Regions from separate parts of the Paenibacillus sp. RU5M genome, predicted to be linked through region 1. Evidence: riboswitches for the same ligand, from Rfam matches in the RefSeq annotation. Region 1 holds a riboswitch; each other region holds the start of a gene.
What was found. A riboswitch is a leader RNA that binds a small molecule or an ion and turns the genes downstream of it on or off. The one in region 1 is predicted to bind cyclic di-AMP.

Region 1 (2,203 bases):
CGGATTTAGTGAAACGCATGGTAAAGGAAGGGCATATTGTTGGCAATCACAGCTACAATCACCCGGAGTTCAGTAAGCTGTCTATGAATGCATTTCGCAAACAAATCTTACATACCGGGGATATTATTCGGAATCTGGCGGGCTACACTCCCAAAATGATTCGTCCACCTTATGGCGACATTAATGAGCAACAGCTGCAATGGGCGGCCAAACAACATTACAGCATTGTGAATTGGAACGTCGATTCCCTGGACTGGAAGGGCCTCTCCAAAGAGGAAGTCAAACAAAACATCCTGTCGGCCGTTAAACCAGGTTCCATTGTTCTGCAACATGCAGGAGGCGGTGTCGGATCGAAGCTGAGTGGTACCATCGAGGCGTTGCCTGAAGTTATCGAGGAATTGCGAAACCGCGGGTACGAGCTGGTGACTTTGGACGAAATGCTGGAACTGCCAAAGGGTAAATAGATTTAGAATACGGCAGTCGGATATTCAAAAGGGTGTCCTTCATTCACATTATCGTGATTGGAGAACACCCTTTATTGTTTAATTTAGATTTAGTTGGAGTCACATATGATGATGTGCAGCTACGCTTTGATTTTATTTCAAAATGTAAAGTTCAACATCCTGAATACCAAATGTGCTCACGGATTGCTTGCTGCCAGGAATAAAGATATCGATCTTGTGACCTTTAATGGCACTACCCACATCACGAGCCGTTGCTACAAATGCCTGTTTTGGCAGTCCTGGATGTGTATGACCTGTCACCAGTACCTTTGTACCCAATGGAATGATACTTGGGTCTACTGCAATGGTACCCAATTCAAGCGGATTACCGAAGTAATCCACGGCACCCCATCCTCCATTTTCGGAAGCGTCTGCGGAGTATGCTGTTGCTTTGACGTCGACAGCTTTGCTGTAATCAAACGTTTTACCCCAGGCTTGTACAACTTTACTATCTGCATTAACGTCAAGGCTTGCGGCAGTTACCGTTTTGGCCTCCGTTTTAGCTGCTGCAGCAGAAGCTGTGTTCGTTGTTTTACCAGGGATCGTAATTTTCAAACCACCATAAATGTTGTAAGCTGAAATGTCATTGTTAGCTTTAATAAGAGCGTTAAGTCCAACTCCATATTGTTTGGATAAGGTGTAGAAGGTATCCCCCTCTTTGGCCACATGAACTGAATCAGCATGAGCCGGAACGGCCTGAATGAGCATTGCTGCTGTCAGCAAAGCTGTTGCTGTTTTGGCTATACGTTTCTTGTTAATCATGGTCTTCCTCCCTCATTATGCCTGCGAAGTTAGTTGTCGGATTCGGATGGAGGAAACCACCCTATAGGTTCAATTACATTAATAATTTATGTAGCCCTAATTCACCCCAAGCCGTGTGCAAATGATTCTTCCCCAAGCACACTCTGCATCGTTACATCCCCCACACTCCCAACTCCGGAAGTTTCGGCAGGAACAAATATATCACAACTTTGTAACCAAGAGTCGTAGTAAATGTTACCATCTGGCTAATTCACTTCAATATTTTTGCTGAATTCAAGCGACTTTTTCAAAAAAATGTCTATTTGAGCTTATATCGTTGATGACAGAAACGTTACTTTTTATGTAAATCCGTGCGTATTTACACGCAACAAAACAATCCCTGCCGGCAGGTCGCCGACAGGGATGTATGAGGGAATAAGAATTCTCATCCACAGTATATACTTTACATTTACATGCAATTAATCCTAATGATTACTCGGATGGATTAGAGCACTTTAGCAAGGAAGTCACGTGTACGTGCATGCTTGGGCTCACCAAACACTTCAGCAGGCGTTCCTTCTTCTACAATAACCCCGCCATCCATGAACAGGATGCGGTCCCCTACTTCGCGTGCGAAGCCCATCTCATGCGTTACAATAACCATAGTCATGCCGCCCTCTGCAAGCCGCTTCATGACATCCAGTACTTCACCGACCATTTCAGGGTCCAGTGCTGAAGTAGGCTCGTCAAACAGCATGACATGCGGCTGCATCGCAAGCGCTCTTGCAATAGCGATCCGTTGTTTCTGTCCACCGGACAGCTGATTTGGATAAGCGTCTTTTTTGTCAGACAGGCCCACCGTCTTCAGCAAATCTGCGCAGATTTGTTCCGCTTCCTGTGCAGATTGTTTTTTCACTTTAATGGGAGCAATCGTAATGTTCTGCTGCACCGTTTTGTGC
Region 2 (2,203 bases), on a different contig from region 1:
GGCGGGTCATACTGCCAATCGCAGATTAGTTCCGCGTGTTCTTCTTGCATGGGCACAACGTGAAACGTCACAGGGGCTTCATCCATACAACTGCACGCTCCTCTCATTGTGAACAAGCTATAATGATTTTGATTTGTCCATATACATATACATATGTCATTCCATATCTAAGCTTGTTTTCACTCTACAAAAGAGGCGTTCATTTGGCAAGTCCTCGTTTTTGAAAAAAAGTGAAACAAAAGTTCCGGTAATTTCGTTTATATTATAGTGGGATGGGTAAAAACATTATAAGAGCACGGGCGAAGCAATGAAAAATAGCTTTAAAAAAAGTTAAAATTAGGTTTGATAGCTATCCCGAATATGTTAAGGAAACGAAGCACAAAAAAACCGCCGGATAACATTCCTGCGGAGAATGTACCAGACGGTTCTATTATGCTTCGTTACAGTAAAGTTATTGTTACAGCATGACGTTGCTCGGCTTGTCCCTATTCAATGGCCAATGTCTCATATGCGTCCGTGCTCATAATACGTTTAGCGCCAACATAGCGGTTGGCCCAATAGCTTTCGCTTAATTCGCTAATTGTAACTCCTTTGGAAGAAGAGGAGTGTGCAAACTTCCCATTCCCTACAAAGATCCCTACGTGCGAGACACCTTTGCCCGTTGTATTGAAGAATACCAGATCACCTGGTCTCATTTCCATCCGGGATACCGAATCACCCATGTCGAATTGTGAACTCGATTGGCGAGCCAGATCAATGCCCAGCTTGTCGAATACATAACTTGTGAATCCAGAGCAGTCAAAGCCGTTAAGCGTTGTTCCTCCGCTTTTGTATGTAGTCCCCATTGCTGAATCAATAACTTGGTCCATTTTCGAATCTGCGAATGCGCTGCCTGCTCCAAGCGATAATGCGAATGTGAGGCTGAGTACAGCTGCGGTTAATTTCTTCTTAAACAAGAGATATACCCCTTCCAATGCCTGCGAGGTTAGCTTAAGGATTCGGTTGAAGGTCCCCTATGATCCCTCTGTTGCAAGATCAATTCACCCATAACTGGTTCCCCCGCTTCCCAGGTGCTAGGAATTTGGCTATGCTAGTTATGCACCTGCGAAATCAAGAAATGACGATTAAATTTTAAGTAGTTACAAATATGAAGGTAAAGATTACAAAGTTGTTACTAAAAACTCACTGCGATTATTGTAACAGAGGTATATCACTTTGGCAACGTTTAACAACAAAATTAACAAAAAAAACCTCGACCTTTGACGGGGAAAGGTCGAGGTTTGCTTGTTTAACGGCATTTGAAGAATACAACTTTACATAGAGATGGTAACCGTTTAATTTAATCTTTGACCGAGTTGGACTGCCATAGGCGGAAATGGGCACATATTTTCCACAGGCTCAGCAAGCACCGGGCAAGTGGATACGTTTGTTGTAGTATAAGACCAGTTAAGCCGGTTAGTAACCATGAAGCTGAAGTAAAGGCACCAAAGACCAGCAGATGAAGGCCGCCCAGCAGGACAGCAATGCCGATTAGAGTGATGACTTGGCGTAGTGCAATCCATATAGCTTGAAACGTACCACGTGCTCCGCCTTCCCCATCGGGAGCTGAGATACCAAACTGCATGTACAGTAGGACATGATGGATAACCCACCCGTATACAATCCAACCAGCAACATAGGGAATACCAGGCAAGAGCAGATGGAGGGAATGAAAACCTTCCATAAAGATGGAATAGAGCTTTGGCGCGAGCCAATAAGCGGGTAGCAGCAGTAATATAGTCCGAATGGTGTGGAGCAACAGCATCGGTTTCCATAAATTTTTGATACCGCGAATGAATGGAATGCGCTCTTCCGAATGGTTATAATGCTGGAGCGAGTAGAGCAGCCCTGCCTGAATGAGTGGGCTAATCAGAATCCGTATCAGCAGCATAGTCCCTAAAATCCATAAATAGCGGTGAACCTCCGGATTCGTTGTCAGACCGAGTTGGCTCTCCATTTTAAATAAAATCGTACTGAGTTCCCCTGTATCAGGGTCAGGATAACGCAGGAGCAGCGGAACCACAGCTGACTGCACCATCCGATAAAGAAAGTATCCCCATACTAATTGATAGAGAAATAAGAGTGCCGCAATGAACATATGCTGACGGACGAGAAACCAGCCTTCACGTATTTTCGATTTCACTGTATCCACCTCACCATGACA
Region 3 (2,203 bases), on a different contig from region 1:
ACTTTCAGTCGGGACATACTTTCGAATGACATGACAGTCCAATACAGTCACGTGAGACCTAAATGACTTTTCATTTAGGTCTCTTTTTGTAAATAATTTTTTTGGGAAAGTAGGCGTCGGAAATATGATCAGTGATGCACAATTGGATGCACTGCGTTTATCGGGTGAAAAAGTAAGGGTAGTACGGGACGAGATTCAGTCCAATGATGTGACAGGTATTGTAGTGGCTTGGGACGGGGAGCAGGTACTCATTCGCCGTCAGAATCGTCGTGTGGTCAAGCTTGATCGGAATTACCGATATCAATTGTTCAGCGAACCACGCGAGAGCCTGCTCGAAGAATAGGACATGCCTATTTAGGTTCATTTACCATGGATGTTTTGGCATAATTACACCTCTCCGGAGAGAAGATAGGTACAGTGAGAGCTTGTAACATATCAGCCGAGAGGATGTGCGGTAACCATGACACTGATGAATGATAAGGTTCATGCCTATAAAGATCAGATTGGTGAATTAAGCGATGTGCTGCCAGCTGTGGTGAAGTCTTATCATGAGTTCACTGGAGAATGCTTTCAGGCAGGGGCGATTGATGCCAAGACCAAACAGCTGATTGCGCTGGGTATTGGACTGTTTGCGAACAATGAGGTATGTACGTTTTACCATGTGGAAGAGGCACGTGCCAAAGGAGCGACCGATCAGGAGATTATGGAGACGGTTGCTGTGGCTGGAGCGGTAGGCGGAGGCCATGCGCTGTCTCAGGGTGCAATGAGAGTACAGAAGGCTTTACATTAAGTATAGAAGTCTACAGCACACCGGATTTGTAAACAAAAGCCCCAAACAAAGAGGAGGTCCCGGATTCACCCGGAGCCTCCTCTTTGCACTATATCAAATCAAACTTATATTTTGCCCAGCATTTTGTTATACATAAATTGTCCTGTTACCCGGCGTGCTGTTACGTAACGATCATTGAAGTAAGGATTGGATAATTGTGTGATGCTGACACCCTTGCTGCTTGAAGCATGAGCGAACTGTCCGCCCCCGATATATACACCTGTATGTGAAATGCCATTGCCCATCGTATTAAAGAATACCATGTCACCAGTACGCAGATTAGCTTTGGATACCGGAGTTCCGGCCTTAGCTTGTTGCTGGGAAGTGCGTGGTAATTCAATGCTATATTTGTTGAAAATATATCTCATAAATCCAGAGCAATCAAATCCGGCCATTGTTGTGCCGCCCCATTTGTAAGGTATGCCTGTCATGTTGTTAACGACGGTGTTGATACTGCTTGCCTCTGTGCTTGCTGCACCGGATGTAAATAGAACTGCTGCTCCAAAAATGGAGATGATAAGCTTTTTCAAAATTTTTGTTCTCCCTTCGATGCCTACGGAGTTAGCTAAGGGTTCGGTAGAAGGTTCCCTATATTTCCTATGTATAAGAATAATTCACCCAAAATGGTTCCCCCGTTTTCAAACATGAAACTCGGCAAATGAATAATTAAGTTTTTGTAACCTTTTGAAACTATATTGCATAAATGCGAAAATGTCAAACCGATTTTGAACACTTCTTATCATCTCAATGTTAACGGAATTATCGCTATTTATGTAGAAATAACTCGAATATTGGGTTTTAATAGATGACAAAAAAGTAACTACTGTTTCAAATGGAGAAAAATTGGATAATTTATTGGCTTTCTCACATTTCGATTAGACGATACCTAAAGGTTAAGACAAAGAATTTGTTACATATTGTTGCAATTATTGACAAAATTCATTGTTTTGCATAGAATTCTTTTTATCTAATCCACTTATTGGATGAAAAGAAATAGTTTGAGTTTAAAAACAAATATAAGGAGGGGAGACGCTCAAGGAAAACAGTTTGCAGAAAATGAATTGGGGAGTGTTCTAAACGATGTTGAAGGCACAAGCAAGGTTTGCATCTTTGGTAATGGCATGTACAATGGTTTTCTCTGTTGTCGGAATGGTATTTCAGCCTGCTGCTAAGGTATCTGCTGCAGACGCATCTGGAACGACAGCAAGTATCTCAGATATTTTGAAGAATCAACGTCCTGACGGGGGATGGAAGAAGGATTACAAAGAAACAAGTGGTGAGTGGGCCAAATCTACGATTGATAATAAAGCTACATACTCAGAAATTAGAAGATTAGCCAAGGAATTTAAAAAGACAAATGATCCGCGATATTCG
Region 4 (2,203 bases), on a different contig from region 1:
CGTGGAAAACGAAATGAGACAGCGCATGTACGTCTGGTTGCAGAAGCAGCTGCGGAAATTAAAGGCATTTCGGTAGAGGAAATTGCAGCAATAACGACCAAAAATGCCATGGAACGATTTGGGATTCGTTAAAAGATCGAGCAAAACGGGTGAAAAAGTGAGTTAGGCGGAGTTAATTTGCTTTTTGATCCAAATAAATCAAGAATATTACAATATTTTAACCAAATATTTAGAAAAACGTACTTGAACAACGCTTTACAACATGCATAGAAACAGGATATCATCTTTTCAGTGAATTGTTGTGCGGAAAATTGGACAGATGTTCGGGGGATGAACAAAGGGACACTTTCCGATGAAACAACATTACTTTCATGAATCAGTCTCGCTGAGTCTCCGTTAACGGAGAGCGGGGGAACCAATAGGGCTTAAACATCGGTGATTGCAGCCGATGCGCAACATGCGCTGACCCAAAAGCAGCGTATGAATCTGCGAAGCCGTATTTGATTTCTTCTTTGGGTCTCGGGGTGAATTCAAGGGCGTCCGCCATGAGCGGATGACCGGAGATAGGGCGGCTCTCTTTCGCCCGAACCCGACAGCTAACCTCGCAAGCGGAAAAAGAGAGGCAACCTCGTGCATGAATTTCCGATATTCAGAATCATTCGGAAGCCACGAAAGAGTTCCTCTTAAACTCTTTCTTTGGCTTTTTTGTTTTTGAATAAAAGAAATACTGTCATCATACGGTAAGTATTCAGGAGGATGACATCATGTTGCGAAGATTGATTCATGGTGCAGAACCGGATTATGTTGGTCCGATCTGTGTTCTGTAGAAAATTTGGTATAGTCGCGTCAAAGACATCATGCATTACTTTAGACGGCGAGGCTATGAAGGAGGACGGAGAAGTGGGCACATTCCAACCAGAAGAGACCCATGAGTCACGATCATCCAGTAAGTCTTTCGCGTTGCGGTGGAAGCATGAGAACTTGCGTCAAATGGCATTGATCGCGATTTTCTCAATTGCGCTTACAATCATGATCTTGTTAGTCGTTTACGGTCAGGCCGGGAAACAAATTTCACTGGTTATTGATGGCAAAGCTCAAGCGGTAGAGACTCGTACAGGAATGCTTCAGGAAATGCTGGAGGAGCAGTCAATCACAGTCAGCCCTCACGATCAGGTATCCATGCCCTTGAATGGGGCTATCACAGATGGAGACCGCATCGTTATTGAGCGGGCCGTTCCAGTTAATATTACGGCAGACGGGGACACCAAGACTCTGTATACAACCGATTCATCGGTAAAAGATGCGATTAAAAAATCAGGTATTCAGATTGCAAGTGAAGACAAAGTATATCCGGCGCTTGGAACCACTATTGAAGCGGATATGAAAATCCGTGTAGTGCGGGTAACAAAGCGTACGGTGGAAGTGGAACATCCGATTGCTTATAAAGTGATCAAAACGGCTGACCCTAGCTTGTACAAAGGCGACAATCGTGTCGTTGTGAGCGGTAAAGAAGGCACACTTGTACAGCATATTGAAAAAGTGTTTCAGGATGGAGAATTGGTCTCCAAAAAAATGGTGGGTAAATCGGTCGCAACGAATCGCGTCGATAAAGTGATTGCCATTGGTACCAAAGCCAAACCTGTTGTGAAAGAGCCAGTGATTCAGACGGTATCGGCGCAGACTTCCACGACAAAAACAGCAACAACCACGAACTCGAAGAAAACCGCTGCCTCGGGCAGCAAAGTAATTACCGTCTCAGGCAGTTCTTTTAAATATTCAAAAGTGTTGAAAAATGTATCCATGACGGCATACTCTTCTGAAGAGCCCGGTATCGGCACAAAAACAGCATCAGGTACTCGGGTAACTGAGGGACGTACCATTGCGGTTGATCCCAAAATCATTCCGATTGGCTGGTGGGTGTATATCGAGGGCCTTGGCTTCCGTCGTGCGGAAGACACAGGTGGTGCCATTAAAGGCAACAAAATTGATGTGTATTATGATAGTGTGAAGCATGCCCTGAACTTCGGACGGAAGAAAGGCAAGACGGTATATGTGATTGGTCCGGTGAAGCCGGAAGCGAACTAAAATCGTTTTACTTTGAAATGGGAATGCTATAAAATATAAGCATGAATGATTCATGCGGAATATGCGGCGGAGGGGTCTGAATTCAGTCTCCCCCGCCGTTTGGCAGAGAAGAGGGATA

Region 2: it holds a riboswitch for cyclic di-AMP, as region 1 does, so the genes downstream of both, CRO25_RS32525 (C40 family peptidase) here and CRO25_RS03465 (3D domain-containing protein) in region 1, are expected to answer to the same signal.
Region 3: it holds a riboswitch for cyclic di-AMP, as region 1 does, so the genes downstream of both, CRO25_RS10090 (C40 family peptidase) here and CRO25_RS03465 (3D domain-containing protein) in region 1, are expected to answer to the same signal.
Region 4: it holds a riboswitch for cyclic di-AMP, as region 1 does, so the genes downstream of both, CRO25_RS31100 (3D domain-containing protein) here and CRO25_RS03465 (3D domain-containing protein) in region 1, are expected to answer to the same signal.

The regions. Positions count from the first base shown of each region.
Region 1 is NZ_OBQM01000001.1:727,953-730,155, reverse strand. It holds gene CRO25_RS03470 (polysaccharide deacetylase family protein) at 1-464, shown strand, start outside; gene CRO25_RS03465 (3D domain-containing protein) at 597-1,265, opposite strand; cyclic di-AMP (ydaO/yuaA leader) riboswitch at 1,268-1,464, opposite strand; gene CRO25_RS03460 (amino acid ABC transporter ATP-binding protein) at 1,750-2,203, opposite strand, start outside.
Region 2 is NZ_OBQM01000025.1:18,616-20,818, forward strand. It holds gene CRO25_RS32520 (GNAT family N-acetyltransferase) at 1-86, opposite strand, end outside; gene CRO25_RS32525 (C40 family peptidase) at 486-956, opposite strand; cyclic di-AMP (ydaO/yuaA leader) riboswitch at 960-1,097, opposite strand; gene CRO25_RS32530 (hypothetical protein) at 1,340-2,182, opposite strand; gene CRO25_RS32535 (M1 family metallopeptidase) at 2,193-2,203, opposite strand, start outside.
Region 3 is NZ_OBQM01000002.1:946,071-948,273, reverse strand. It holds gene CRO25_RS10105 (hypothetical protein) at 1-1, shown strand, start outside; gene CRO25_RS10100 (hypothetical protein) at 125-343, shown strand; gene CRO25_RS10095 (carboxymuconolactone decarboxylase family protein) at 461-790, shown strand; gene CRO25_RS10090 (C40 family peptidase) at 895-1,359, opposite strand; cyclic di-AMP (ydaO/yuaA leader) riboswitch at 1,365-1,496, opposite strand; gene pelA (pectate lyase) at 1,910-2,203, shown strand, end outside.
Region 4 is NZ_OBQM01000020.1:51,487-53,689, reverse strand. It holds gene CRO25_RS31105 (TatD family hydrolase) at 1-132, shown strand, start outside; cyclic di-AMP (ydaO/yuaA leader) riboswitch at 374-627, shown strand; gene CRO25_RS31100 (3D domain-containing protein) at 901-2,085, shown strand.